DNA from 2 places in the Rhizobium sp. PvP014 genome. Region 2 is predicted to be linked to the other one. Evidence: riboswitches for the same ligand, from Rfam matches in the RefSeq annotation. Region 2 holds a riboswitch; the other holds the start of a gene.
The links. A riboswitch is a leader RNA that binds a small molecule or an ion and turns the genes downstream of it on or off. The one in region 2 is predicted to bind cobalamin.
Positions count from the first base shown of each region.

Region 1: another riboswitch for cobalamin. It lies ahead of J3A65_RS17430 (DUF1636 family protein); the one in region 2 lies ahead of J3A65_RS13430 (ABC transporter substrate-binding protein).

Region 1 covers NZ_JAGIOT010000002.1:2,653,897-2,668,437, forward strand. The annotation lists gene J3A65_RS17380 (LysR family transcriptional regulator) at 1-330, opposite strand, end outside; gene J3A65_RS17385 (FAD-binding oxidoreductase) at 423-1,706, shown strand; gene J3A65_RS17390 (aldehyde dehydrogenase family protein) at 1,790-3,331, shown strand; gene J3A65_RS17395 (P1 family peptidase) at 3,339-4,337, shown strand; gene cobD (threonine-phosphate decarboxylase CobD) at 4,334-5,350, opposite strand; gene cbiB (adenosylcobinamide-phosphate synthase CbiB) at 5,349-6,314, shown strand; gene J3A65_RS17410 (cobyric acid synthase) at 6,298-7,755, opposite strand; gene cobO (cob(I)yrinic acid a,c-diamide adenosyltransferase) at 7,759-8,373, opposite strand; gene J3A65_RS17420 (CbtA family protein) at 8,370-9,140, opposite strand; gene J3A65_RS17425 (CbtB-domain containing protein) at 9,155-9,331, opposite strand; cobalamin riboswitch at 9,368-9,569, opposite strand; cobalamin riboswitch at 9,628-9,854, shown strand; gene J3A65_RS17430 (DUF1636 family protein) at 9,956-10,384, shown strand; gene cobW (cobalamin biosynthesis protein CobW) at 10,381-11,418, shown strand; gene cobN (cobaltochelatase subunit CobN) at 11,440-14,541, shown strand, end outside.
Region 2 covers NZ_JAGIOT010000002.1:1,809,118-1,823,658, forward strand. The annotation lists gene J3A65_RS13370 (bifunctional 5,10-methylenetetrahydrofolate dehydrogenase/5,10-methenyltetrahydrofolate cyclohydrolase) at 1-705, opposite strand, end outside; gene J3A65_RS13375 (IclR family transcriptional regulator) at 715-1,479, opposite strand; gene J3A65_RS13380 (creatininase family protein) at 1,609-2,409, shown strand; gene J3A65_RS13385 (amidohydrolase family protein) at 2,406-3,701, shown strand; gene J3A65_RS13390 (FAD-binding oxidoreductase) at 3,698-5,089, shown strand; gene J3A65_RS13395 (NAD(P)H-dependent oxidoreductase) at 5,106-5,687, shown strand; gene J3A65_RS13400 (ABC transporter ATP-binding protein) at 5,709-6,509, shown strand; gene J3A65_RS13405 (ABC transporter permease subunit) at 6,515-7,399, shown strand; gene J3A65_RS13410 (hypothetical protein) at 7,446-8,618, shown strand; gene J3A65_RS13415 (tetrahydrofolate dehydrogenase/cyclohydrolase catalytic domain-containing protein) at 8,621-9,481, shown strand; gene J3A65_RS13420 (ABC transporter ATP-binding protein) at 9,488-10,273, opposite strand; gene J3A65_RS13425 (iron ABC transporter permease) at 10,270-11,301, opposite strand; gene J3A65_RS13430 (ABC transporter substrate-binding protein) at 11,383-12,390, opposite strand; cobalamin riboswitch at 12,515-12,710, opposite strand; gene ftsZ (cell division protein FtsZ) at 13,004-13,999, shown strand; gene J3A65_RS13440 (FAD-dependent oxidoreductase) at 14,075-14,541, opposite strand, start outside.

The DNA of each region.
Region 1 (14,541 bases), 840 kb from region 2:
GCCGAAAAACGGCAGGATGCCGAGATTGAGCGTTCCACCGGACGGATTGGCCCGAAGGTTCAGCGACGCATTGGAAATCCGCCGCAACGCCTCGCGCACCTCGCGTGCATAGGCATCGCCGGCAAGCGTCAGCCGAATCGTTTGCCGCTCGCGCAGGAACAGCGCCACGCCCAGCTGTTTCTCCAGCGCGGAGATCTGGCGGCTGACGGCACTCTGCGTCAGGCCGAGTTCGTGCGCCGCCGCAGTGACGCTGCCACTGCGAGCCGCCGCCTCGAAGGCGGCAAGAAGCGAAAACGATGGAAGAAACCGTCTTGGCGGGAGCATTGTCATTCCTCCCGCGAATGACCTGTTGAGATTATGTCGATATTCATCGGGAAACCAGTTCTGTAAAGTCTGCAAAACATAAAGTGCGGGAACTTTCGATGCTCGACGACCAGCGCTCCCACGGCCTCTGGGAAAGAACTGCTCCTGCGGCTCCTTCCACTCTTCCTCTGAGAGGATCAACGTCGTCGGACGTGGTGATCGTCGGCGGCGGTTACACCGGTCTCTCCGCGGCCTTGCATCTGGCGGAACGCGGTGTCGACGTGGTTCTCCTCGAGGCCGCCGAGATCGGCTTTGGCGGTGCCGGCCGCAATGTCGGGCTGATCAACGCCGGCATGTGGGTCATGCCCGACGATTTTCCGAAAGAACTCGGCGATCTCTACGGCGAACGGGCACTCGACCTGCTCGGCAACGGCCCCTACCTCGTCCGCGAACTGATCGAGAAGCACGCCATCGCCTGCGAGCTCGAAACCAACGGCACGCTCCACTGCGCTGTCGGTGACAAGGGACTGCGGGAACTGGAGGAACGCGCGCGCCAATGGCAAAAGCGCGGTGCCCCGGTCACCATGCTGGATGCCGCAGAGACCGAACGCCGGATCGGCACGAACGCCTATTCGGGCGCGCTCCTCGACATGCGCGCCGGCACGCTTCAGCCGCTCGCCTATGCCCGCGGCCTCGCCCATGTGGCCATCAGGGCCGGGGCGAAACTCCACACGGCTAGCGCCGTCATCGAGACGTCCGAGGCCGATGGCAAGAAGATCGTCAAGACTGCTGACGGCGAAGTTCACGCCGACTGGATCATCGTATCGACCGACGCCTACAGCACCGGCCCATGGGCGCAGATACGGCGCGAACAGGTGCACCTGCCCTATTTCAACCTGGCAACAAAGCCGCTGTCCGCCAACCTGCGCGGATCGGTCCTGCCGAATTCCGAAGGCTGCTGGGATACGAAGGAAGTCCTGTCCTCCTTCCGGATGGACCAAGCCGGCCGCCTTGTCTTCGGGTCCGTCGGCGCATTGCGCGGAACGGGCCTCGACATCCACAAATCCTGGGCGCGGCGGTCGCTGAAGCGGCTTTTCCCGCAGCTTGGCGACGTGGAATTCGAGGCCGAATGGTATGGCAAGATCGGCATGACCGACAACGCCCTGCCGCGCTTCCACAAATTCGGCCGCAACGTCATCGGCTTTTCCGGCTATAACGGTCGCGGCATCTCGCCGGGCACCAATTTCGGCAAGGTTCTTGCCCGCCATATCCTTGGCGAGATCACCGAGGAAGACCTGCCGCTGCCGCTGACCACGGTCACGGAACCAGGCTTTCGCACCATAAAGGAAGCCTATTACGAGGCCGGCGCCCAGATCGCTCATTTCACGGGCGAACGCTTCTGACCCAGAACGAATATCGGCGCACCTGTTGTCAAACCGGCGCCGATTTGTAGATTGACCCCAAATTTCGATATCCGGAGACCGACATGACGCTCGCCAAACTCGACCTCGTCGCCGAAGTGGACAAGATCTTTGCTGATCTCGGCGTCACAGCCGACCAGTACAAGGGCGGGACACTCAACGTCCGCTCGCCGATCACGGGCACGGAAATCGGCAAGCTGCCGGAAGTGAGCGCAGACGATGCGAGAGCGGCAATCGACGCAGCGCATCAGGCCTTCCTCGAATGGCGCCTTGTGCCGGCGCCCAAGCGCGGTGAACTGATCCGGCTGCTGGGCGAGGAACTGCGTGCCGCCAAGACTTCCCTCGGTCGCCTCGTGTCGATCGAAGTCGGCAAGGTCACATCCGAAGGTCTCGGTGAAGTCCAGGAAATGATCGACATCTGCGATTTCGCAGTCGGCCTCTCGCGCCAGCTCTACGGCCTGACGATTGCAACCGAGCGTTCCGAGCACCGGATGATGGAAACCTGGCATCCGCTTGGCCCCGTCGGCATCATCTCCGCCTTCAACTTCCCCGTCGCCGTCTGGTCGTGGAATGCAGCGCTTGCCCTCGTCTGCGGCAATTCCACCATCTGGAAGCCTTCGGAAAAGACCCCGCTCACCGCACTCGCCACCCAGGCGATCTTCGAAAAGGCACTGTCGCGCTATGTCGCCGACGGTGGAAAAGCCCCACAAAACCTCTCGACCCTGCTGATCGGCGGCCGCGACATCGGCGAAATCCTCGTTGACCACGACAAGGTGCCGCTGGTCTCTGCGACCGGCTCGACCCGCATGGGCCGCGAAGTCGGTCCGCGGCTGGCCAAGCGCTTTGCCCGCTCCATTCTCGAACTCGGCGGCAACAACGCCGCGATCGTCACCCAGACGGCCGATCTCGATCTGACCCTGCGCGGTGTCGCCTTCTCTGCCATGGGCACAGCCGGACAGCGCTGCACGACGCTCCGCCGCCTCTTCGTCCATGACAGCGTCTATGATGCGCTCGTGCCGCGCCTTGCCAAGGCCTACCAGTCGGTCACCATCGGCTCCCCGCTGCAGGACGGCAATCTCGTCGGCCCGCTGATCGATCAGGCCGCTTTCGACAAAATGCAGGCAGCACTCGAGGCAGCCAAGGCCGCCGGAGGCACAGTCGTTGGCGGTGAACGCCTGCTGGATGGCGAAGCGGCTGATGCCTATTACGTGCGTCCGGCCATCGTCGAAATGCCTGATCAGACCGGCCCGGTCAGAGACGAAACCTTCGCACCGATCCTCTACGTCATCAGATATCAGGACTTCGACGAAGCGATTGCGCTGCATAACGATGTGCCGCAGGGCCTGTCCTCGTCGATCTTCACCAACGACATCCGGGAAGCCGAAGCCTTCGTATCGGCGCGCGGTTCCGATTGCGGCATTGCCAATGTGAATATCGGCCCTTCGGGCGCTGAAATCGGTGGCGCTTTCGGCGGCGAAAAGGAAACCGGCGGCGGCCGCGAATCGGGCTCCGATGCATGGCGCGCCTATATGCGCCGCGCCACCAACACCGTGAACTATGGCCGCACCCTGCCGCTCGCGCAGGGCGTCAAGTTCGATATCGACTGATGCTTGCATGAAGGCGCCATTGAACCTCCTTACCGATATCGAGGGCGTGGCCGTTGGCCACGCGACCGATCTGCAGCTTGGCTCGGGCGTCACCGCGATCATCTTCGACGAGCCGGCGGTCGCCTCCGGCTCGGTTCTCGGCGGTGCACCGGGTGGGCGCGAGACCGCCCTTCTCGACCCGTCCATGACGGTGCAGACAGTCGATGCCTTCGTTCTCTCGGGCGGCTCGGCCTTTGGGCTGGACGCAGCCGGCGGGGTGCAGGCGGGCCTGCGCCAGATCGGCCGCGGCTTTCCCGTCGGTTCTGCCAAAGTGCCGATCGTGCCGCAGGCAATCCTCATGGATCTTCTGAACGGCGGCAACAAGGACTGGGGCCTCCATTCTCCCTATCGCGACATGGGCTACGACGCCTTATGCGCCGCCCAGAAAGGCACATTCGCGCTCGGCACAGTCGGGGCCGGCACCGGCGCTACGACCGCGACCGTCAAGGGCGGCATCGGTTCGGCAAGCGCGAAGACCGCGTCCGGGCACACGATTGCCGTCCTCATGGCCGTGAATGCCATGGGCGCCGCAACGGTCGGTGATACCAAGCATTTCTGGTCGGCACCGTTCGAAGAGAATGATGAATTCGGTGGTCTCGGCCTTCCCGCGACATTCACGGCCGACCACACGGCCCTGCGAATGAAGGGCGTGACGTTGAAGGCAACCACGATCGGCGTAATCGTCACGGATGCAGTTCTGACCAAGGCGCAGGCGCACAGGCTGTCGATCATGGCCCATGACGGACTGGCACGCGCCGTCTTGCCGGCACATCTGCCGGGAGATGGCGACACGATCTTTTCAGCCGCCACCGGAAAGGTCCCGATGGATGACATGGGCGCCTTCGCCGAACTCTGCCACCTCGCGACCCTGGTCACGGCAAGAGCCGTTGCTAGGGGTGTATTCGAGGCGACCGCGCTGCCAAACGCTAACGCCCAACCATCCTGGCGAGACCGGTTCGGCGGCTAAAAGTCTCCGAGTGCCGCTTCCAGCCGAGACCAGTCCTTCTCTTCAGGCATCCCCAGCCGTAGATCGTCCGGACGCTCGCTAAAGCGGCGAGTGATGATCCCGTGTTCGCCGAGATGCTGGAAGAGACCTTGAGCACGCCTGTCACGTATAAAACGAAACAATGACGTGCCGCCGAAGACCGGAATGCCGGCAGCGGACAGAGCTGCGTCCAGCCTCCCAGCATCTGCGCCGAGCCTGGTTCGCATAGCGGCCTGCCAATCGGCATCGGCCAGCGCTTCGGATGCCACATGCAAAGCCGGACCGGAGACCGCCCAGGGCCCGAGCCTCTCCTCGATCTTCACGGTGATATCGGGATGGCCGATCGCAAAGCCCAGCCGCAGGCCGGCCATGCCATAGAACTTGCCGAAGGAGCGCAACACGATCAGCCCGCCCTCGCCGACAGCGCCGACAACGCTCTGCGCTTCCGACACATCCATGAAGGCCTCATCGACGACGAGCAGCCCGCCCTTCGCGCGCATGATTTCGGCCAGCGCCAGAATGTCATCCGTCGACACGATCCGCCCGGTCGGATTGTTCGGGTTGACGATGACGGCGAGACTGGATGTCGCAAGATCGCCGAGATCATCCGTCTCCAGAACCTTAAAGCCTGCCATCGTCGCGGCACGCGCATGTTCCGCATAGGTGGGCGATAGAATAGCTGCCGTTCCGGTCGCTCCGACAAGACCGGCGATGATCGGCAGCAGGATCTGCGTTCCCGGCCCGGCCACGATATGAGCGGGTGACGGTGCCCGATATGCCTCAGCCGCTGCGGCCCTCAGCCTCTCGAGCGATGAAGGCTCCGGCAGACGCGCAAAAACATTGCCGGGGATCGGCGTATGCGGATAGGAATGCGGGTTGATGCCGGTCGACAGATCGATCCACGGCTCGGGCGCGTGAGGAAACAGCGCGCGCGCCATGGCAAGGTTGCCGCCATGCTGTATCGGACTGCCCAACTCAGAGATCGCCAACGTCATGTTCCTTCTCGCATTCTTCGCACTGATCACCGAGCGCATCGTCGGCTATCCGGACTGGCTGTTCAAACGCGTCGGCCATCCTGTCACCTGGATCGGCGCGCTGATATCCGCACTCGACAGAAGATGGAACCGCGAGGGCGATGATTTCGCCAGCCGCAAACGCATGGGCATTCTCGCGCTCATCGTCCTGATCGGCTGCACCGTCGCTGCGGCACTGGCGATTGCGGCCATCCTCATGCTTTTGCCCTTCGGACCGATCCTTCTCGTTCTTGCAGCAGCCAGCCTGCCTGCCCAGAAGAGTCTTGAGACTCACGTGGAAGCCGTGGCAACCGCCTTGCGCTACAACGGGCTCGACGCTGGACGCAAGGCCGTCTCGATGATTGTCGGCCGCGATCCGGAAAAGCTCGATGACGCCGCGGTTTGCCGTGCTGCGATCGAAAGCCTGGCCGAGAATTTTTCGGACGGCGTCGTCGCCCCTGCCTTCTGGCTCGGCATCGGCGGCCTCTCGGGCGGCGCGGCCTACAAGGCTGCCAATACCGCCGACAGCATGATCGGCCACCGGTCGCCGCGTCATGAAGCGTTCGGCTGGGCCGCGGCCCGGTTCGATGACCTGATCAATCTGCCGGCCTCGCGGCTGACGGCCGCGCTGTTCGTCGTGGCCGCTGTCTTCGTCAAGGACGCCTCGCCCCGCGATGCCATGCGTGCAATCCGCCGGGACGCGAAACATCATCGTTCGCCGAACGCCGGCTGGCCGGAAGCGGCGATGGCGGGTGCGCTTGGCATTGCGCTGGCTGGTCCCCGCAGTTACGGCGGCCAGATGATCGAAGCCCGCTACATGGGAGAAGGCAACCGGACCAACCTGAATTTCGACGACATTACCCGCGCCCTCAAGCTTGCGCGCGTGGCGGATGCGCTGCTGATCGGCCTGTTCGGCATTCTGGCGCTGCTCATCTGGCAATTTTGAGCAATCCGTCGATATCGAGATGCTGCTCCATATGCGCGGCAAGGCGATCGAGAATGGCATCGACATTGGCTTCGTAATTCAGGCCCGACACCGTACCGCCGAGGCGAGACAGCCAGGCCGAACGCTGCCGGTCGTCGGAAAACAATCCGTGCACATAGGTGCCGACCACCCTGCCATCCCGAGACGACGCACCTTCCGGAGTGCCGGCAATGCTCGAAAACGGACGTGAACAGTCGGCGCCGGTGGTATGACCCGTATGCATTTCATAGCCGGCGAAGGATATCCCGTCGGAGCTGACACCCTCGACAGCCTCCAGCCGCTTTGACGCCGACAGCACGGTTTCGACATCGAGAAGCCCCAGCCCTTCCGCCGAACCGGGAGGGCCCTCCGATCCCTCCGGATCCGATATCCGTCTGCCGAGCATCTGGTACCCGCCGCACAGCCCGAGAACGCGCCCGCCGCGCCTGTGATGAGCCGCGATATCCGTATCGAAGCCCGCTTCCCGCAGCGCCGCCAGATCAGCGATCGTCGCCTTGGAGCCGACCAGCAACACGAGATCGCAGTCACCTGGAATGGCCTCACCGCGCCTGACACGGATGAGCTCGACATCCGGCTCCGCTTCCAGCGGATCGAGATCATCAAAATTGGAAATATGCGGCAGGATCGGCACTGCGATACGCAGTTTCGCGCCGGGCTTGCGTGCAAACGACTGGGTCAGGCCAAGCGCATCTTCTGCCGGCAGAAGTGCTGCATCGGCGAAATGCGGCAACAGTCCGATCGACTGCCAGCCGGTAAACGCACCGATCATCCGCATGCCCTCGGCAAACAAGGCCGGATCGCCGCGAAAGCGGTTGACGATAAAGCCGTGGATCATATCAGCGTCATCGTCATCGATGACGAGTTTGGTGCCGGCGAGGCTCGCAATCACGCCGCCCCGGTCGATATCGCCGATCAGAACCACCGGCACATCGGCAGCGCGGGCAAAACCCATATTGGCAATGTCGTTCTGGCGAAGGTTGATTTCGGACGCGCTGCCGGCCCCCTCGACGAGGACGAGGTCTGCCCTGGCTTTCAGGATCTCGAAGCTCTCAAGCACCCGCGAAAGCAGCCTCGGCTTCAGAAGCTGGTATTCGGCCGCCTTGGCATTGCCCTCGACCCTGCCCTGCACCACCACTTGGGCGCCGACTTCGCTTTGGGGCTTCAACAGAACCGGGTTCATATGGACGCTGAGCGGCACGCTGGCCGCCCTCGCCTGCAGGGCTTGCGCCCGGCCGATCTCGCCGCCATCGGCAGTGACCGCAGCATTGTTGGACATGTTCTGCGGCTTGAAGGGCAGGACACTCAAGCCCCGCAGCGTCAAGACGCGGGCAAGCCCGGCAACGACCAGCGACTTGCCCACATCCGAGCCTGTCCCCTGAAACATGAGAGCGCGCGCCACCACCCGTCAGAACTCGATGCCGGCCTGGGCTTTGACGCCGGCCTTGAAGTGATGCTTGACGAGCGTCATCTCGGTCACCAGATCCGCCGCCTCGATCAGAGCCGGTTTTGCATTACGGCCGGTGACGACCACGTGCAGATCCGCCCGGCGCGCCTGTAACTGGGCAACGACCGTTTCGAGATCGAGATAATCGTAACGCAACGCGATATTGAGTTCGTCGAGAATGACGAGGCCGATCGTTTCATCCGCCATCAGTTCGAGTGCCATGCCCCAGGCCTTCTCGGCAGCGGCGATGTCGCGTTTGAGATCCTGGGTTTCCCAGGTAAAGCCCTCGCCCATCGTGTGCCAGGCAATGCGGTCACCGAACACAGCAAGCGCCGGCTGCTCGCCGGTTGACCATGCGCCCTTGATGAACTGCACGATGCCGACGCGGCGGTTGTGGCCGAGCGTCCGCAAGGCCAGCCCGAAGGCCGCCGTCGACTTGCCCTTGCCGGAGCCGGTATGAACCATGAGGAGCCCCTTCTCGACGGTCTTCTCCGCGACTTCGGCATCCTGAACCGCCTTGCGGTTTTCCATCTTGGCGCGGTGGCGCTGCTCGGTGGTCTGATCGATTTCCTTCAACGGACTGCAAGCTCCTTGGACGTGGTCGAAATTTCCTCACCGGCACGGAAACGCTCGCGGATGACGCCGGAAAGCGCGCCGAGAACGGCCCAGAAGACGAGGTTCGTCGCGTAGACGGCATTGACGAACCGCGCATGCAGTTCGATCGGCACCGCGGTGTCATGGGTCGGCGGCAACGGTGCACCGATGATGTGCGGAGCAACCAGCAGGACGACCGCCAGAGCCGCAAGAAGGGCGGAGCGGGTATAGGCAAGCAGCCCGAGGGCCAGGGCGGTGCAGACTGCCGTCGCGATCCACCAGAGCTGCCGCGGTCCGAGTTCGGCGACGGGCATGCCCGGGAGTTCCGGCGGAAGACCGAGGCCGGGTGCAAGGCTGACGGTGAGGAAACCGGCAATGCCGAACATCAACCCGCCGCGCCATCCACCAAACCCGCCGAGTGCTTCGGCAATGGCGATGGCAACCAGCGCAAAACCGATGGCAGAAAGCGCATTGGCCGCAGCCGTGTAGGCAAAGCGCTCGATCCCGTCAGCCGGCGCCCATGCCTCTTCGGCGGGATCATGCTGAGCGGAAGCCGGCGCTGCAGTGCTGGCTACCGTATTCGGAGCTGTGCCATGGCTATGTCCAGCGCCGTTGCCGCCGGCGTGTTCATAGGTCTCCGCTGCGAGAATAAGCGGCACGACGGAAAAGCTTTGCATCACGGTCATCAGGAGCCCGGACAAAAGCCCTGCGATCACCGCCGTGAGGACGATGTTTCGAAACAGCGACATTTAAGGAATTCCTCTTAGTGGCAGGGAAAGGCCAGCGAGTGGCGCGTATCGTGAGCCGCATTGTGCACAGCCTCGATATGCGAAAAGCCGACAAAGCCGACGATGAACAGGCCGAGTATGGCTGTCATGCCAAGAGGAATGATTTTCGATGCGGAAACGCTGGCTGCACCGGCAGCAGAGTTCGTAACCATGGACGTCGTCTTTCTGCCCTCCACCCGAGGACTTTCACTGTGCCTATCGTCTCCGGCAGGTCTCCTGGCTCGCGGATCGAACGCCTCTGACCCGCCTTCCCGGATGTCTCCAGTGGCATGTTGAGCAGAGACTTTCCGCTTACAGTTGCGGGGGCAGCCGCGGGTTTGACGTCAAGATATCGTCGCACCGCATTCCCTTCGATGAGCCCTCTCGGGCACCAAAGACAGGGTCACTATAGACGGTTTCCCCACACGGGCAATCGCCTTTGCGACATTGACACTGCCCTGCGACAAGGCTTAGGTGACTGCGATACGGTCCCTTGCCGGCAACGGTAGGGGCTAAGAGAGAATGCGGTGCGAGCCCGGGATCATCTTTGAGATCCCATGGTTCAATGCCGCGGCTGCCCCCGCAACTGTAAGCGGCGAGCCATCCTGCCACTATGGCCACTGGAGAAATCCGGGAAGGCAGGCGGATGGTGACGACCCGCGAGCCAGGAGACCTGCCGTTCGAAAACATGCCTTTCCGGGCGGGGTGCTCCGGAAAAGCTTCTTTCACTCTGCAGGATAGGCTTGCCTTCCTGTCGTGCACCCCGATGTTATTGACTTGGGCGGTAGTGCGACACGATGGTGATTGACGAACGAAAAGACGAGCGCGACGCGGCCGCAGACGGCCTTGCCGGCGAGCCGGATGTGACGATTTTCGTCTGCACCAATTGTCGCGAGGCATCCGACAGCGAAGCGCGCCCGGGCATCGTCCTGATGGACGCCCTTCGCGAGGCTGCCGCCGGCAAGCCGCTTTCCGTCAAACCCGTCACCTGCCTTGCCAACTGCGAAAAAGGCCCAAGTGCTGCCTTCAACCATCGCTCCGGCTGGTCCTATGTCTTTGGTCATCTGTCGCTCGACACGGTCGAGGACATCTTGGTCGGCGCGATGATGCTGGCTGACGACGAGCGCGGTTTACTTCCCCTTCGCGGCCGCCCCATGTGCCTTCGCGGCAAGGGCATGACGGCCCGCATTCCCCCATTCCAGCACCACGAGGACCTGCCTTCATGAGCGTTTCATTCGACCGCGTTCCCTGCACCGTGATCACCGGGTTTCTCGGTGCCGGCAAGACCACGCTGATCCGTCACCTGATCGAAAACCTCAAGGGCAAGCGCCTCGCGATCATCGTCAACGAGTTCGGCGATGTCGGCATCGATGGCGACGTGTTGAAGAGCTGCGGCATCGAAAGCTGCCCTGACGACAACATTATAGAGCTTGCCAACGGATGCATCTGCTGCACCGTCGCCGACGACTTCGTTCCGGCGATCGACCAGATCCTGGCCCGCGAACCGCGCGTCGACCACATCCTGATCGAAACCTCCGGCCTTGCCCTGCCGAAGCCGCTCGTCCAAGCCTTCCAGTGGCCGGATGTGAAGGCCCGCGTCACCGTGGATGCCGTCATTGCCGTGGTGGACGGTCTGGCGCTTGCGCAAGGTCGCGTTGCCGATGATCACGAAGCGCTGGAAGCGCAGCGCAGCCAGGACAGCTCGATTGACCACGACGATCCGGTCGAGGAAGTGTTCGAGGACCAGATTGCCTGCGCCGATATGATCGTGCTGACCAAGACCGACCTTCTCGACCAGGCATCGCTTGCCGCCGCCAAGGGCCGTGTCCAGGCGCATCTGCCGCGCGCGGTCAAGATCGTGCCCGCCGCAAACGGCGCCGTCGATCCGAGCGTGCTGATCGGTCTCGGCCTTGCCGTCGAGGACGATATCGAAAACCGCAAGACCCATCACGACGATGAGCTGGATCACGATCACGACGATTTCGACAGTTTCGTCATCGATATTCCAGCCGTTGCCGATGCGGACGAACTCGCTGCCCGCATTTCCGCCACGGCGGAAGCGGAAAACGTGCTGCGCATCAAGGGGTTTGTCGACGTCGCGAACAAGCCGATGCGCCTTCAGGTGCAGGCTGTCGGTTCACGCGTGAACCACTATTTCGACCGCGCCTGGGGTGCCGGCGAGACCCGCCAGAGCCGCCTCGTCGTGATCGGCGAAAAGGGGATGGACCGGGCTGCGATCGAAAAGATGCTGGCGGCATAAGAGGGCTGTAGAAGGAAAACGATGCATATTCTCGCCACCACCTCGTCGTCGCTCGACGACCTGATCGAGCCGGTCGACCTTAACCAGTCGCCGGCGGATGTGGTGGTGCTGTCTTTTTCCGGCAGTGACCTCAACGGCATCGCAGCGGGTTGGAGTAATGGCAAGGCGAGCCTCTGCCTTACCAATATCTCCGACCTGCGCCATCCGATGTCCGTCGATCTCTGGCTCGAAAAGACCGCGGCCCATGCGCGCTTCATCCTCGTGCGCATTCTAGGCGGCTACGATCGCTGGGCCTATGGCGCCGATCAGTTGTCGCGGCTGGCGAAGCGCAAGAAGATCCCGCTCGCAATGCTGCCGGGCGAATGCAGCATCAGCGATGACCGCCTGGCCGCTGCCTCGACCGTGCCCGATGCAACGCTGATGGACGTTCTCGCCTTCTTCCGCGAAGGCGGGCCGGACAATATGCAGCTTCTGGCGCGCCGCCTGGATGCCCTGGCAAACGGCGATACGCAAAGCTTGCCGACCCCGACGCCGATGCCGAAGCGGGGCTTCTACAAGCCCGGCCACGGCATCTCGACCGGCGAGGAGCTTCTGGCTGGCTTCCCGCCCCATGCGCAGCGGCTGCCGATCCTGTTCTACCGCTCCACCTTGCTTGCCAACGATGCAGCACCGATCGACGCGATGTATGAAGCACTTGCCGCCCGCGGTTTCGCACCGATGCCGATGTTCGTCGGCGGCTTGAAGGATGCAGAAACCATCGGCTTTGTCGAACAAGCGATCGCAGAGCTCGATCCGGCGGCCATTCTCACCACGACAGCCTTTGCAAGTGCGACCGACGACAACGGCGACACGATTTTCGACCGCTCAGGGATTCCCGTCTTCCAGCTGGTCACCGCAACGACTCGGCGGGACGGATGGATGGAAGGCCGCCGCGGCCTCAACCCTTCTGATCTTGCCATGCATGTCGTGCTGCCGGAACTGGACGGCCGCATTCTCGCCGGCGCGATCTCGTTCAAGGCCGGCGACAAGACGGCCGATCTCATCAACCAGCCCGAACCTGACCGTATCGAACACGTCGCAGACCGGATCGCCGCCTTCCTGGCCATGAAGACTGTGTCCCGCGCCGAGCGAAAGCTCGTCATCCTGATGCCGGATTATCCGAGTGCGCCGGGCCGCACCGGTTATGCCGTCGGCCTCGACGTGCCGCAAAGCGTTCTCACGATCCTCAGCACGCTATCGACAGCCGGCTACTCTATTTCCGATATCCCGCAAACCCCGCGCGCGCTTCTGGATCTTCTGGCCGCCAGGACAGTGCAATATCCGCTGGCAACCTACAGCCCTTCAGCTGGCATTGATTCCGCCTGGGGCGAGCCCGCAATGGATGCGGATCTGGAAGACGGTGCCTACCGTTTCCGCGCCGCGCAATTCCGCAATGTCACGGTGGCGCTTGCCCCGGACCGCGGCCGCGATGCAGACCGCCGCGCCGACTATCACAGCCCCGACCTGCCGCCGCGCCATGCCCTCAATGCGTTCGGTCAGTGGATGCGCGATGCCGTAGGAGCCCATGCGATCGTTCATGTCGGCGCCCATGGCACGCTGGAATGGCTGCCGGGAAAGACAGTGGCGCTATCGAAAGACTGCTTTCCGGAACTCGTAACCGGCGGCCTGCCGGTCATCTATCCGTTCATCGTATCCAATCCCGGCGAGGCGGCGGTTGCTAAGCGGCGCATTTCTGCGGTCACCATCGGTCACCTGCCGCCGGTTCTGGCCGGTGCGGGCCTTTCGGTTGAGCAGACGAAATTTGAGCTGCTGGTCGACGAATACGCGCAGGCCGACGGGCTCGATCGGCGCCGCCGCGACCGGCTGGCGAAACTGATCGTCGAGACTGCGGCCGACTGCGGACTGGCATCCGAGGCCGGCATCACAAGTGATGACGACCCCGACACCGCACTCAGCCGCATCGACGCGTTTCTCTGCGACCTCAAGGACTTCGCCATCAAGGATGGCCAGCACGTGTTTGGTGAAGTCGCCGACGGTGACGACGATCCGCTGCGGATCGCCAGTGCCGGAACCGAAATGCAGGCACTGATCGATGCGCTAGATGGCCGGCATATCCGCCCCGGACCGTCGGGCGCACCCGCCCGTGGCCGCCGCGACGTGATGCCGACCGGGCGCAATCTCTACCCCAGCGATCCGCGCACCCTGCCGACCCCGACCGCCTTCGAACTCGGCAAGCGCGCCGCAGACGAGATTTTGCGCAGATACCTGCAGGACCATGGCGACTGGCCGAAAAGCCTCGTCTTCGACCTCTGGGGCAGCGCTTCACTTCGAAGCGGCGGCGAGGAAGTGGCGCAGGTTCTGGCGCTGATGGGTGCCAGACCCGTCCAGGACGCCGCAACCGGCCGCGTCACCGGTATCGAGGTTCTGGCGCCAGCGACGCTTGGACGCCCGCGTATCGATGTGAGCCTTCGAATTTCAGGCCTGTTCCGTGACATGTTTCCGGCACTGATCGCACTTCTCGATGCCGCCATGCGGGCGATTGCGGCGCGCGAGGAGGCCCCGGGCGACAATCCGCTGGCGGAAGACGCACAGACGCTCGGCCACGTGCCCCCGCGCATCTTCGGCTCGGCCCCCGGCACCTACGGTGCCGGCATAGAGGAAAAGCTTGCCGACGGCAGCTGGGGCGAACGCGAGGAACTCGGCCGTCTCTATCTCGACGCTACCAGCCACGCATTCGGCGGTGCCGATGGCGATGGCATTCACGTTCCCGGCGGGTTTGCCGAGCGGATCGGCAGCGCCAACCTGCTTGTCCATACCGGCGACGATCCCGGCCGCGATCTTCTCGACGGGTCCGCCGACGTTGCCTTCATCGGCGGCTTTTCCGCAGCCGTCGCGGCACTTGGCGGCAAGGCGGATGTGATCGCGCTCGATACGACCGATCCGCAGAAGCCGAAAGCCCGCTCCATCTCCGAGGCCGTGACCCGGGTCGTGCGCGCCCGTGCCGTCAACCCACGCTTCATCGCCGGCCAGATGCGCCACGGTCCCCGCGGTGCAGCCGAACTGGTCGAAACCGTCGACCGGCTGATCGGCTTTGCCGAGACCACCCACGCCGTTCCGCAATCG
Region 2 (14,541 bases):
ATCCCCGACGAGCCCGGCCGGGCCGCGGTTGATTGAGACGTCGAGCACGATCGCGCCATCTTGCAGATGCTCCGACCCGATCAGCCCGGCAACGCCCGCCGCGGTGACAACGATATCGGCGCGGCGCGTATGAGCCGCCAGATCCCGGGTCGCCGCATGCGCAATCGTCACGGTCGCCTCCGCGTCCAGCAGCATATTGGCGAGCGGTCGGCCGACGATGCGCGACGCCCCGACCAGCACGATCTCGCGTCCCCTGAGCGAACCGGCCAGCGCCTCCGCCATCAGGAAACAAGCCTTCGCCGTCGCCGGCGGGCGGGTCACGACGCCAAGCGCCAGATCACCGGCATTGAGGGGATGCAGCCCGTCCACGTCCTTGTCCGGCCCGATCAGAAGCGCAGTCGTGCGGGCATCCATGCCCGCTGGCAACGGATAGAGCGTCGCGACTGCATCGATCTCATCCAGCGCTGCCAGCGTTTCCAGCCGCGCCGTCAGCGCGCCGACATCCGACGGATAGGCTTCGAGCTGCAGATCTATCCCGACCTCCTGCGCACTGGCCTTCTGGCGACGCGCATAGGCGGCCATGCCGGGGTTGCCATCATCGAGCAGCACGACGCAGCGAACCGCGCGGCCGCTTGCCGAAATGCGCCGGCGTGTTTCGGCATTGATCCCGGCTGCAATTTCGAACCCGGTGACGATCTCAAGCATGTGACTTCCCTAGAGTGTGGAGGCTATCTGCCCGGCGCAGACCTTCAGCCGTGCCGCCATTTCGGAAAGCGATGCATCGTCATACTGTCCATGCTCGAAGATGATCGACACGGCACCGACGACCTCGCCGATGCCGGGGTGAAACACGGGAGCCGCGAGCGATGCGACACCGCTCACATATTCGCTGTCGGTCAGCGCATAGCCGCGCTCGCGGATCTGTTTCAAAGCCTCCTCCAAGCGGTCCCGGTGGGTCTCGGTCTGGTCGGTATGGGCCGAGAAGGCGGCACTGTCGAGGATCGCATCGAGCCGCACCGTATCGAGGAATGCGAGGATCGCACGCCCCGAAGCTGTCGGCAGCAACGGCACCCGCGTGCCTGTCGTGACCCGGTTGAGCGTGAATTTCGACGGTAGGAACGCATGGGCGACATAAACGGCATCCGTCTCGTCGAGCATCGCATAGGACACGGACTCGCCGACCTCCTGCGCCGCATTGCGCAGCACCGGCTGGATGATCTGCGGAATGCCCCGGCCCTCGATAAAACCCTGGCTCAGCCGCAGCACATGGGGGGTCAGCTCATAGCGGCCGCGATCGCAGGCGAGATAGCCAAGCTGCTCCAGCGTCCGCACCAGCCGCCGTGCAACGGCGCGGTTGAGCTGGACCTTGTCGGCAATCTCGCTGATCGTGATGGCGCGATCCTTCGCATCGAAAGCAAGCAGGACCGCAAGCCCCTTGGCGAAGGTCAGCGAGACTTCCTTGTCGTTTTCATCCAGCACCGGCGCTCCTTCCAGACCCGAGGTTGAACTCGTGTGCCTATCTTTTCCGCACCGCAACATTTTTCACCTTGACGAACCGGCGACATAAGTTACGATTTAGCGAACAATTGCTCGATAAGCGAACAAACCATGCCGTTTCAGTTTTGGCAAGACCTCAAGACCACCGATTTCGCAGCCATCGACAAAGGTCGCGCTGTCGCGGTCCTGCCTGTCGGCGCGACGGAGCAACACGGCCCGCACCTGCCGCTGGCCACTGACAGCATCCTTGCCGAACGCATGGCGATCGAGGCAGCGCGGCTCGTCGAGGATGCAGCCGTCTACATCCTTCCGACCATCGCTTACGCCAAATCCGACGAGCACCTGTCCTTTCCCGGCACGCTGACACTCGATGCCACGACGCTTCTGGCAACCCTCACCCAGATCGGTCACGGCGTTGCCCGCGCCGGCTTTCGCAAGCTGGTGTTTCTGAATGCCCATGGCGGCAACGTTCCGGTTCTGCAGATCGCGGCGCGAAGCCTGCGGCTGGAAACGGAGCTGTTCGTGGTATCGGCAGGATGGATCTCGATGGGCTTTCCGCCGGGCCTCGTCTCGCCGCTCGAACAGCGCGACGGCATCCATGGCGGACTGGTCGAAACCGCGGCCATGCTGCATTTCCGGCCCGATCTGGTCGACCTGAACGAAGCCCGCAGTTTCGTGCCGGCCTCGGCAGCCGTCGCCGACAACAACGACGTCCTTCGCCTGCTCGGCCCGATCAGCGCCGGCTGGGTCGCGGAGGATCTGCACCCGGCAGGCGTCGCCGGCGATGCGGCATCCGCAACGCCTGCGATCGGCGCCGCCATCGTTGCCCATGCAGCAACCCGTTACGCCAAGTTATTGGACGAGGTCGCCGCCCATCCGGGCATGCCTGCCATCGGGACACCGCCGCTATGAACGCCGTTACCCCCCCATTCGGCGACGCGCCGCTCACCGTCCGCAATATGCGTGCACCGGCAGCGCTGGTCGATGGCCTTCCCCACCACGCAGCAGACAGCCGCAGCGGCCTCGTCACCTTCGACGTCACGATCCGCGACGGTCGTTTTCATGCGCCAAGCTCAAGCGAGCGCGAGTGGGATGCGCAGGGACGCCTCGCTTTGCCCGGCTTCATCGACATGCACATCCATCTCGACAAGGCTTTCACGTCCGAGCGAACCGGGTTTTCCGACAACGGCCTTGCCGGAGCTGTCGAACTGGCGATGGCCGATGCGCCCAACCGGACCGTCGAGGATATCGTGCAGCGTATGGACCGCGCACTCACTAGGGCCGAACAGCATGGCACGGTCGCGCTGCGCACCCATCTCGATACGTTTGAGGAACCGGATGCCAGCCCCGCCTGGATCGCCTTTGGCGAAATCCAGTCCGCCTGGAAGCACCGTCTGACCCTGCAGGCGGTCGCCCTGATGGCTCTGTTTCGGGTGGAGCAGGACGGTTTCGATCGACGCTGCGCGCAAATCGCGAAGCGCGACGGCACGCTCGGCGCCTTTATCGGACCGGGCAGCGCCACGCCTGAGCGGATCGACAGGCTGTTTCTGGCAGCCGCAAGACACGGGCTCGACCTCGATCTTCACGTGGACGAAACGACGGACGCATCCGCTGACGGCCTTTCGCTCGTCGTCGAAACGGCCCTGCGGCACAAGTTTGCCGGACGCATCGTCGCCGGACATTGCTGCGCGCTTGCTCAAAAGAACGAGATCGAAGCGCAAGCCCTGATCGCCGGCATTGCCGAAGCCGGCATCCATGTCGTGGCGCTGCCGCTCACCAACGGCTTCCTGCAGGACCGCAAACCCGGCCGCACGCCGCGTCTGCGCGGCCTTGCCCCGGTCACCGAACTGCGCGCCGCCGGCGTCAACGTCGCCTTCGCGTCGGACAATGTGCAGGACGCATTCTACCCCTACGGCGATTTCGACATGCTGGATGTGATGCGCCAGGCGCAGTTCCTCGGCCAGCTCGAAGGCGATCCCGCAGGCTGGGCCACCGCCTGCCATTCTGGACCGGCGGCCGCCGTGGGTCTCGAGAACGCCGGCATGATCCGCGCCGGCGGACCGGCGGATGCCATCATTTTCGAAGCGACCGGCTGGACCGACCTCTTCTCCCGCACGAACACCGCCCGCACTGTTTTGCGCAACGGCAAACCCTTGGGCATCAAGACTGCCGAAGCGGCAGGTATCGAACGGAGGCGCCCGTGAGTGCAGAGCTGGAAGCCTGCCGGGCAGCCCTCGCCCGGTTCGACATCGACGACAATCCGCGCACGGTGCAGCAGAAAAGCCGGGATTTCTACTGGTACAGCCCGGTCCTGAAAGATCTTCTGCAAGACGTCTGCGGCGATCTGGTGGTTGCTCCCAGCAGCGAAGCCGAGGTGATCGAGATCCTTTCGATCTGCCACCGCTGTGACGTGCCCGTGACCGTCAGAGGGGCCGGAACCGGCAATTACGGCCAGTCCATGCCGCTGCAGGGCGGCGTCGTTCTGCATATGAAACACATGAACGTGGTCGTTCGCATCGGTGACGATCATCTCGTTGCCCAAGCCGGCGCCGTCATGGCGGATCTCGAACTGGCGGCACGCGAAAAGGGTCTGGAAATCCGCCTGTTTCCCTCCACCACGGCAACCGCGACGCTCGGCGGTTTCATCGCCGGCGGATCGAGCGGTGTGGGCGCCATCCGCTGGGGCGGCCTGCGCAACCCCGCCAACATCCGCCGTCTGCGTCTCGTGACGATGGAGGCAGAGCCTCGCGTGCTCGACCTTGTCGGCGACGACATTGCCAAGGCGGCACACGCCTACGGCGTCAACGGCGTCATCACCGAAATCGAGATCCCGGTCGATCCGGCCGGAGACTGGGTCGACGTGCTGATCGGCGCCCCCAACTTTGCAGCAGCGACCCGGCTCGCCTTTCGTCTCGGTGAAGATGACGCGATCACGCTCCGCATGCTCTCGACCTTCGAAAGCGCCATTCCCGATCGCTATTTCACCCGGCATGCGGCTTTCCTGAAATCCGGCGAGGCGCTGATCGCGGTCATGGTCGCAAGGCAGGATCTCGATACGCTGGTGACCGCAGTCGACGACACCGCCGGCGCCGCCATCCGCTTCCGCGCCGACCGCGATGGTGCCGGCATGCGCCTGCCTCCGGCCTATGAGCTGGCCTGGAACCACACGACGCTTCGGGCAATCAAGATCGATCCGTCGATCACCTACCTGCAGATGATGCTGCCGCAGGACGATCTCTACGGCGCGATCGACCGCATCGCTGAAACCTTCGGCGATGAGCTGATCCTGCATTTCGAATTCACACGGTTTTCCGGCAAGGTCGCCGCCGTCGCCATGCCGCTGCTGCGCTATGAAGGCACTGAGCGGCTCGAAGAGGTGGTCGAGATCCTCGAAACACGGCTGGGCGTCACGGTGTTCAACCCGCATCGGGTGACACTCGAGGAAGGCGGCATGAAACGCACCGATCCGGCCCAGCTCGAATTCAAGCGCCAGACGGATCCCAAGGGCCTGCTCAACCCCGGCAAGATGATCGCCTGGACGCATCCTGACTGGGTCCCCGCTCCCGGCCGCATCTTCCTTTTCAACCGATAACGAGAATTATCGACCGATGAAGGTACATGTCATTTACGCCCACCCGCTGAAGGAAAGCCTCGCCTCGCGCCTGCACGATACGGTCGTTGCGAGCCTCCTTGAGGCCGGGCATACGGTGGACGACCTGGATCTTTACGCGGAAGGGTTCGATCCGGTTCTGTCGGCGGAGGATCGGCGCGACTATCATGACCTTTCCATCAATCGCAGCCGCGTCGCGCCCTATGTCGACCGGCTGATGTCCTGCGATGCACTGGTTCTTTGCCATCCAGTGTGGAATTTCGGCTGGCCGGCGATCCTCAAGGGCTATTTCGACCGGGTGTTTCTGCCCGACGTGTCGTTCAAGCTGCAGGACGGACAGCTTTCGCCGGGCCTTACCAATATCCGCAAGCTCGCGACCGTCACCACCTACGGCTCGAAACGCTGGCGTGCGATGGTTCTCGGCGATCCGCCACGCCGCAACGCCACCCGCTTCCTGCGCGTCGTCTGCAATCCGCGGGTGAAGGTGAAATATCACGCGCTCTACGATATCAACAACGTCACCAATGAGCGCACGGAGGCCTTCATCGAGCAGGTCCGCATGTCCATGCTGCGGTTTTGAGATGAGAAAAGGGGATTTGTCATGACGGGATCGCCGACAGTCAACGCCGCCGATATTGGTGCACGTCCCCACCCGCCCCTGCCCGGCGGCAATGCCGTGGTGTTCGAAAAGGTCTCGATGACGTTCCCGGATGGAACGGAAGCGCTCTCCGATGTCGACCTTGCCATCGGACATGGCGAGTTCGTGTCGATCGTCGGCCCGTCCGGCTGCGGAAAATCGACGCTGCTGCGGATCGCGAGCGGCCTGTCGAGCCACAGTTCCGGCGATGTCTGGGTCGATCGGCAGCAGCTCGGCTATACGTTCCAGGATGCGACCCTGCTGCCATGGCGGCGAGTGCAGGGTAATGTCGAACTGCTGATGGAGCTGCGCGGTTACCCGGCCGCGAAGCGCCGCGAAATCGCCAAGGAAAAGATCGAGCTCGTCGGCCTTTCCGGCTTCGAGGCCCATTTTCCGCGAAGGCTTTCCGGCGGCATGCGGATGCGCGCCTCGCTGGCGCGGTCCTTGGCGCTCAATCCCAATGTCTTCATGTTCGACGAACCGTTCGGCGCGCTCGACGAGATCACCCGCGAACGGCTGAACGACGAGGTGATCGACCTTCATTGCCGCGAAGGTTTCACCGGCATCTTCGTCACCCACTCCATTCCCGAGGCCGTCTACATGTCGAGCAAGGTCGTGGTGATGTCGCGCCGGCCCGGCCGCATCATCGATACGCTCGACATCGGCTTTCCCTTCCCGCGCCAGCCGGACCTGCGTTACGAGCCGGAATTCTCGAAACTGTGCGGAGCGGTATCGCGTGCCCTTCGCCATGCCATAGAGGCCTGAGCGCCATGTCGGATCCTATTGTCGCCGCTTACAAATCGACGCCGCTGAAGGCGCAGGTCGAGCGCTACAGCCCCGTCCCGCTTGCACCGGCACCAAGCGTCGGCCGCCGCCTCGTCTTAAGCTTCGCACCGCCTCTCATCCTCGGCATCCTGATCGTCGCAGCCTACGCCCTGATCCGGGCCGACCTTCCAGCGCATCGCCAGTTCCTGATGCCGAGTGCGGAGGGCCTGTGGAGCCAGGCATTCGGCATTGCAGCCTTCCGCTCTGAGCTGCTGATGCGGGCGCTGACCACGATCTCCATCGCCATCACGGGACTTGCGGTGTCGATTCCCGTCGGCATCATGCTCGGCATCGTCATGTTCCGCGTCTATGCGCTGGAAAAAGCCGTCTTCCCCTATCTCGTGGCGCTGCAGTCGATCCCGATCATGGCGATCATTCCGCTGATCCAGAGCGCCCTCGGCTTCGGCTTTATGCCCAAGGTGCTGATCGTCGCGCTGTTCACCTTCTTCGCCATTCCAACGACGCTGCTGCTCGGCCTCAAAAGCGTCGACCGCAACATTCTCGAATTGTTCAAGCTGCAGAATGCCTCTTGGTGGGTGATGCTGCGCAAGGCCGCGCTGCCGTCTGCCGCGCCGACGCTGTTTGCGGGCTTGAGGATTTCCGGAAGTCTCGCCGTCATCGCCGCGATCGTTTCGGAACTGTTCTTCCTGTCCGGCAAGGGAGGCCTTGGCCAGTTGCTGATGAATGCCAAGATCGATTTCAAATACGAGCAGATGTATGCCGCACTGATCGTCGCCTCCGCCCTGTCGATCACCGTCTACCTGTCCTTCAACTGGCTCGGGAACCGGCTGTTTGCGCATTGGCACGAATCGAGCGACAGGCAACGCTGACACCGCTGTTGAACTGACCTAGAAAAAAGCAATCAGGGGAACAAACATGACAAAAAAACTGACTGCCACACTGACCACCGCCATGGCGATCGCTACGTTCGCAACTGCCTTGTCTACAGCAAATGGTGCGGCCGCCGGCGAGTTCGCCAAGACCCGCTACACGACACCGCTCGCCGATGTCTGCCCCAGCCCGTTCATCATCCAGAAGGATTGGCTGGCCCAGGCCGAGCAAGGCCCCCTCTACCAGCTGATCGGCTCGGGTGGGGAGATGACGTCGGGCCAATATACCGGCCCGCTTGGCTCGACCGGCATCGAGCTGACCATTCTTGAAGGTGGCGGCGGGCTTGGCATGGGCGATGGCGAGACCGCCTATTCGGCGCTCTACATGGGCAATTCCAAGGCCGGCGTCACACCGCATCTCGGCTATCAGGAACTGGACAACGCCTTCATCTTCTCTAAGCGCTTCCCCGTCGTCGGCGTCATGGCACCGCTCGACATCGCCCCGACGGTTCTCCTGTGGGACAAGGCTACCTATCCTGACGGCTTCAAGTCGATCGCCGATCTCAAGACCTTCTCGGAAAGCGGCAAGGGCAAGATCTACGTCTCGACCACTAAGCGCACCTTCGGTCTCTATCTCGTCGAGCAGGGCATTCCCGCAGACGTGTTCGTCGAGGGCTATCGCGGTGACGGCGAGAATTTCGTCACCAACAACGGCACATGGCTGAACCAGGGTTTTGTCACCAGCGAGGTCTACAAGTTCGAGCACGGCAACAACTGGGGCAAGCCGATCGGCTACCTCAACATGAACGACCTCGGCTATCGCAACTACACCGGCATGCTCTCCGTCGCGACCACGAGAATGGAAGAGCTGGCGCCGTGCCTGGCAAAGCTCGTGCCGCTTCTGCAGCAGGCAACTGCCCACTATGCCAAGGATCCGGCCGAGGCAAACAAGGTGATCGTCGACTTCAACACTGCCGGCCATGCGGCCAGCTGGTGGAAGACGGCGCCGGAGCTGATGGCCTATGCCGCAAAGACGATGGTCGACACCGGCATTATCGGCAACGGCCCCAACGCGACGATCGGCGATTTCGACATGGACCGCGTCGCCGAGATGCTCAAACTGGTCAAGCCGCGTTTCGACGAGCGCGCCGACCCGGATGTGAAGCCGGATCAAGTGGTCACCAACCGCTTCATCGATCCGTCGATCGGGCTGAAATGAGCGTGACCCTGCCGAGAACGACCGCAACACTGCTGGATGGCGAAGCCCTCGCCGCCCGGCTGAGGCGCGAGATGGCAGCAGAGGTTGCCGGTCTCCGCGCCCGGGGCATTGCGCCGAAGATGGTGACGGTGCTGGTGGGAGATGATCCAGCCAGCGCCACCTATATCGGCCGCAAGCATGCAGACTGCGTCGAGGTCGGTATCGAGGCCATCGACCTGCGCCTGCCCTCGGATACGACCACCGAAGCCCTGCTAGACCAGATTGCCGCCGTCAATGCCGACCCCGCCATCCATGGCCAGATGGTGCAACTGCCGCTGCCGCCTGACATCGACGAGACACGGGTGATGACCGCCGTCTCGCCGGCCAAGGATATCGACGGCCTGCATCCGCGAAACCTCGGCCTCCTTCTGGCGGGAAAGCCGGGGCTCCTGCCCTGTACCCCGGCCGCCATCCTCGCGCTTTTGCAGGACAATGCCGTTCCGCTCGCCGGCCGGCGGGTCGCCATCATCGGCCGCGGCCAGCTCGTCGGTCGCCCGCTTGCCATGCTTCTTTCGGCCAAGGGAATCGATGCGACGGTGACGCTTCTACATAGCGCCTCTCGGGATATCGCCGAGGACATCAGGCGCGCCGACATCGTCATCGCCGCGCTTGGCCAGCCCGGTTTCGTCACCGCAGACATGGTCAAGCCCGGTGCCGCCGTCGTCGGCGTCGGCATCAGCTACGGCACAGATGGATCGATGGTCTCGGACGTCGCAGCCGATGTCGCCGAGGTCGCAGGCTGGGTAACCCCGCCGCAGGGTTCGGTCGGCGCGCTCACCCGTGCGATGTTGTTGCGCAACCTGCTGCAGATCGCCGCCGACTAGACTGGTTCACATCAGGAACTGGATATGCAGCCGGCCGTGATGCGGCGATGTCGAGACATGGGCTTCAACGCCGAATACGTCGGCGATCATCTTCTCGGTCAGAATATCGGTGGGCGAACCGCAGGCGACCAGGCGTCCTTCGGAAAGAACGGCGATCACGTCGCAGAACCGGGCGGCGAGGTTGAGATCATGGATCGCGACGACCGTCGTCAGCGGCAGCTCCGAGACACGCCGCAGGATGTCGATCTGGTGCTGGATGTCGAGATGGTTGGTCGGTTCGTCGAGGATCAGCACCGACGGCGACTGTGCGAGCGCCCGGGCCAACTGCACGCGCTGACGCTCGCCCCCCGACAGCGTATGCCAGAACTGCTCGCGGCGATCATCCAGCCCGACGCGGACCAGAGCCTCGGTCACGATCCGGTCGTCCTCTTGCGTCCAGGGCGACAGCGCCGACCGGTATGGCGTGCGTCCAAGCCGGACCACGTCGATGACGGTGACATTTGCTTCGGTTGCCGAATGCTGTTCGACAACGGAAACGCGCCGGGCGAGCTCGCGTCGTGCGAAACCGCTCATCGGCTTTCCGTCGAGCGTGACCTTGCCGGCGGCGGGCGCCCTCAGACCCGCCAGCAGTCGGATCAGTGACGACTTGCCGGAACCATTAGGCCCGATCAGCCCGAGCGTCCGGCCCTCATCGACCGAAACCGTGACGCCATCGAGGATGACCTTGCGTCCGGCAAGCCAGCTCACGGCAGTTGCGGCCAGGACCGGGGCGGATACGGGATCGGATGTCATGCGACCCTCCGTGCCCGATAGAGAATGACGCAAAAGAAGGGAACACCGACCAGCGCCGTCACCACCCCGATCGGCAGGATCTGCGGTGCGATGACGATGCGCGAGACGATATCGGCGAGCACCATGAACAACGCACCGATCAGCGCACAGGCAGGCAGAAGCCGGATATGGCCGGGACCGACGATAAACCGGGCCGCATGCGGAATGACGAGCCCGACAAAGCCGATCGCACCGACCATGCTGACGATCGTCGCTGTCATCAGCGCCGTGACGAGCAGCAGCACCACGCGGACCCGTCGGACCGCGATGCCGAGCGACCGCGCCGCATCCTCGCCGAAGGTAAACGCGTCGAGCGCCCGCGCATGCCAGATGCAGACGATGAGCCCGACGGTCACCACCGATGCGGCGAGCGTCACCTCCGGCCAGCGGACGCCGGCAAGGCTGCCGAGCAGCCAGAACATCACGCTGCGCGCCTGTTCGGCATTGGCAGACGTCGAGACGATGTAGGAGGTCAGCGCATTAAACAATTGCGAGGCGGCAACGCCGGCCAGAATGGTCCGGTCCGCCGTCTGGCGTCCGCTCGACAGCATCACCACGAAGACAAAGGCGATCAGCGCGCCGACAAAGGCTCCGGCGGAAAGCGAGATCGCGCCCGCGCCAAACCCGAGCAGCATGACGCTGACCGCACCGGTCGATGCTCCAGCCGAAATGCCGAGAACATAGGGTTCGGCCAGCGAGTTCCGCAGCAGCGACTGCAGGATCGCCCCCGACAGCGCCAGTCCGGCGCCGCAAAACGCCGCGACAAGTGAGCGCGACAGGCGATAATCCCAGATCACCGCTTCCTGGATGCGCGGCAAGGCCACGGCCGTAAAGCCGAGCCGGTTCGTCACCGCCGCAATCGTCGTCTCCATGGGAATGGTCATCTCACCGATCGCCACCCCGGCAACGATGGCGACGAGAAGCGCTGAGAGCACCAGGAACACGCCTGCGGCACCCAGCGCCCAGCGTCCGATACGGGATCGCGTCACTTGGGGCGCCTGGGCAGGTCGGGCAAATTCGGCTCATCGACGATGGCGGAAACAGGGAAAGATATCATCTCCCGCCGCACCCTAATTCGCAAGGCCGAAGGACTGGATGCCCCGGGCGAGCGTCTCGATGCCCTCGATCGTGCGGATCGTCGGGTTCATCGACTGGGCGTCCATCATCACGAAACGCTTCTTTCTCACCGCATCCAGCTGGCTGACGACGGGATCAGTCTCGAGAAACTTGATCTTCACGGCAGGATCATCCGCGGCATAGCGGCGACGGTCCATGGTGGCGACGACGATGACGGAGGGGTTGGCCTCAGCAATCGTTTCCCAGCCGATCAGCGGCCATTCTTCTTCCGTCGTCACCACATTGCGGGCGCCGATCGTCTCAAGGATATAAGCCGGTGCGCTGTTCTTGCCCGCGATAAAGGCGTCGCCCTTGGTCTCTTTGCTGGAATACCAGAAGACGATCGGCAGGTTCTTTAGCTCAACGCCCTTGATCGATGCGACGGCTGCGGCTTCGCGCTGTTTCAGGTCTGCGATCAGAGCGGTGCCCTTGTCCTCGACATCGAAGATCTTCGAGAGCTCTGAAATCTCGCGGTAGATCAGGTCCATCTTGAACAGTTCGTTGCGAACGCCGTCACCGCCATCGACATTGGTCTTGGCGACGCAATCGGCGGGCGAGACATAGGTGTTGATGCCGAGATCGGAAAACTGCTCGCGCTTGCCGACCGATCCCATCGGCCCGACATGCCACTCGAACTCGGCAGCGACCAGATCCGGTTCGAGACTGACGACCGATTCAAAGCTCGGGTCGTTGTCGGCAAGCCGTTTGATCTTCGAATCCACCTCGGCATAGGGCGCAAGCACCGGCCCGACCCAGACGGCAGTGCCCGCCACCTTCTCGGCCAACCCGAGCGAATAAAGCACTTCGGTCATGCCCTGCCCGATCGAGACGATCTTCTCGGGCGCCTTGTCGAACGTGACGGGGCGGCCGCAATTCTCGATCGTCAGCGGGTAGCTGGTCGGTGCGGCAAAGGCGAATGTGGGAAGTGCCGCAACTAAGGCGGCGATAAGCCCTGACTTCATGTCCTGTCCTTTGGTGATCGGAAAAAAGGGCAGGACGAGGCCGCAGAACGGCTCGACGTCGACATGGCGCACGAGCGCATTGCTTGCGTCATAATCATCTCCCTGCCGGAACCCCTCGTCCGGTGTTGGTTGTCCATGCCACGGCAGGTCTCCTGACTTGCGGCTCGAACGCCTTCCATCGCCTTCCCGATCGGATGATCAGTGGTATCGATGGCTGGCTCGCCGCTTACAGTTGCGAGGGCAGTCGCGGACTTGGCCCGAAAGCCTCACCGCATTCCCTTTTTATCTGCGATTGCAGAACCGTAGCGCCCCAACTGATAGGGAACACGCCGGTGCTTGTCCAGAGCGATCCCCGCGCGATCTCTGCCGTTGCTGAGTGTAATAGTATAACATACCAATTTACGCAACGGTCTATTTTGGATTGGTCGCGACCTTTGTGAGGCGTTCAATTCAGGGATGCTGTACATTAAATCGCGATCACATCGCCCTCACCCTACTCCTGCCTCTTTGGCCTGACAGCGCTCTGGTCTATGACCTTGCGGACAGATAGCCTGCGGGGCGATTCGCCGTCCTTCTGGTATGGGACGACCGGAAGGAGCTGAAGGAGACGAAGATGACGGATATTAAGAGCGGCTTGACCGAATTGAAACCGCAGATAACCGTGATCGGTGTCGGAGGCGGTGGCGGTAACGCGATCAACAACATGATCACGGAAAATCTCCACGGCGTGGAATTCATCGCCGCCAATACGGATGCCCAGGTTCTGGCGACATCCAAGGCGTCGCGCCGCATCCAGCTGGGTGCTCAGGTGACCGAAGGTCTCGGTGCTGGCTCGCTGCCGGATATCGGCCGCGCGGCCGCCGAAGAATCGATCGACGAAATCATGGATCATCTCGCCGGATCGCATATGTGCTTCGTCACGGCCGGCATGGGCGGCGGAACCGGAACCGGCGCTGCGCCAGCGATTGCACGCGCGGCACGCTCTGCCGGCATCCTGACGGTCGCGGTTGTCACAAAACCCTTCTCGTTCGAAGGACACCGCCGCATGAAGACGGCCAACGAGGGTATCGAAGCCCTGCGTGAAGCCGCCGATACGGTCATCGTCATTCCGAACCAGAACCTGTTTCGCATTGCCGACGCCAAGACCAGCTTTGCCGACGCGTTCATGATCGCGGACCGCGTGCTGTTTTCGGGCGTCAGCTGCATCACCGACCTGATTGTCAAGGAAGGCCTGATCAACCTCGACTTCGCCGACGTGAAATCGGTGATGAAGGGCATGGGTCGTGCGATGATGGGAACCGGCGAAGCATCCGGCGATGGCCGCGCGCTGATCGCCGCCGAAGCTGCAATCGCCAATCCGCTGCTCGACGACATCTCGATGAAGGGCGCCAAGGGCGTGCTCATCTCGATCTCAGGCGGTACCGACATGACACTGTTCGAAGTCGATGAAGCTGCGAGCCGCATCCGTGACGAAGTCGAAGCCGAGGCCGACATCGTCGTCGGCGCGATCTTCGACAAGAACCTCGACGGCAAGTTCCGCGTGTCGGTCGTCGCAACCGGCCTCAACGGCAACCAGCAGGGGTCTTCATCCCCGACTGCACAGTACTAAGACCAGTCTCAGCCAATAAAAAAACGCTCCGTGGACATCCGCGGAGCGTTTTTTGTTTGTCGGACCCGAAGCCGGTCAGCTTCTCGGCTTGAGGTTCTCAGGATCGTAGAGCGGCTTGTAACCAACCGCTGCGACTTCCACCGGGAACGCCTCGTTGAAATAATCCACCGTCAGTTTCCGGCCGACCTGGCAATGCGACCAAGGCAGATAGGCGAGCGCGATATTCTTGCCGATGGTCGGGCCGTAGGCGATCGAGGTCGTATAGGAACGCCGTCCGAGTTCATCGATCAGAACCTCGCCCGTGTCCGGATCCATCACCGGCAGCGAGCCGACCGGATAGCGGGCGACACCGGACGCATCGACATTGTCGGTCATCAAGAGCGTGCAGAGCATCGCCGGCTGATGGTCGCGGGCCTTGTATTCGAGATGCTTCGCCTTGCCGCAAAAATCGGCTTCCTTGACCTTTGGACGGGCAAGATCCGCTTCGATCAGGTTGTACTGGGTCAGGAGATCGCCGTTCTGCAGGCGCAGGCTCTTTTCCA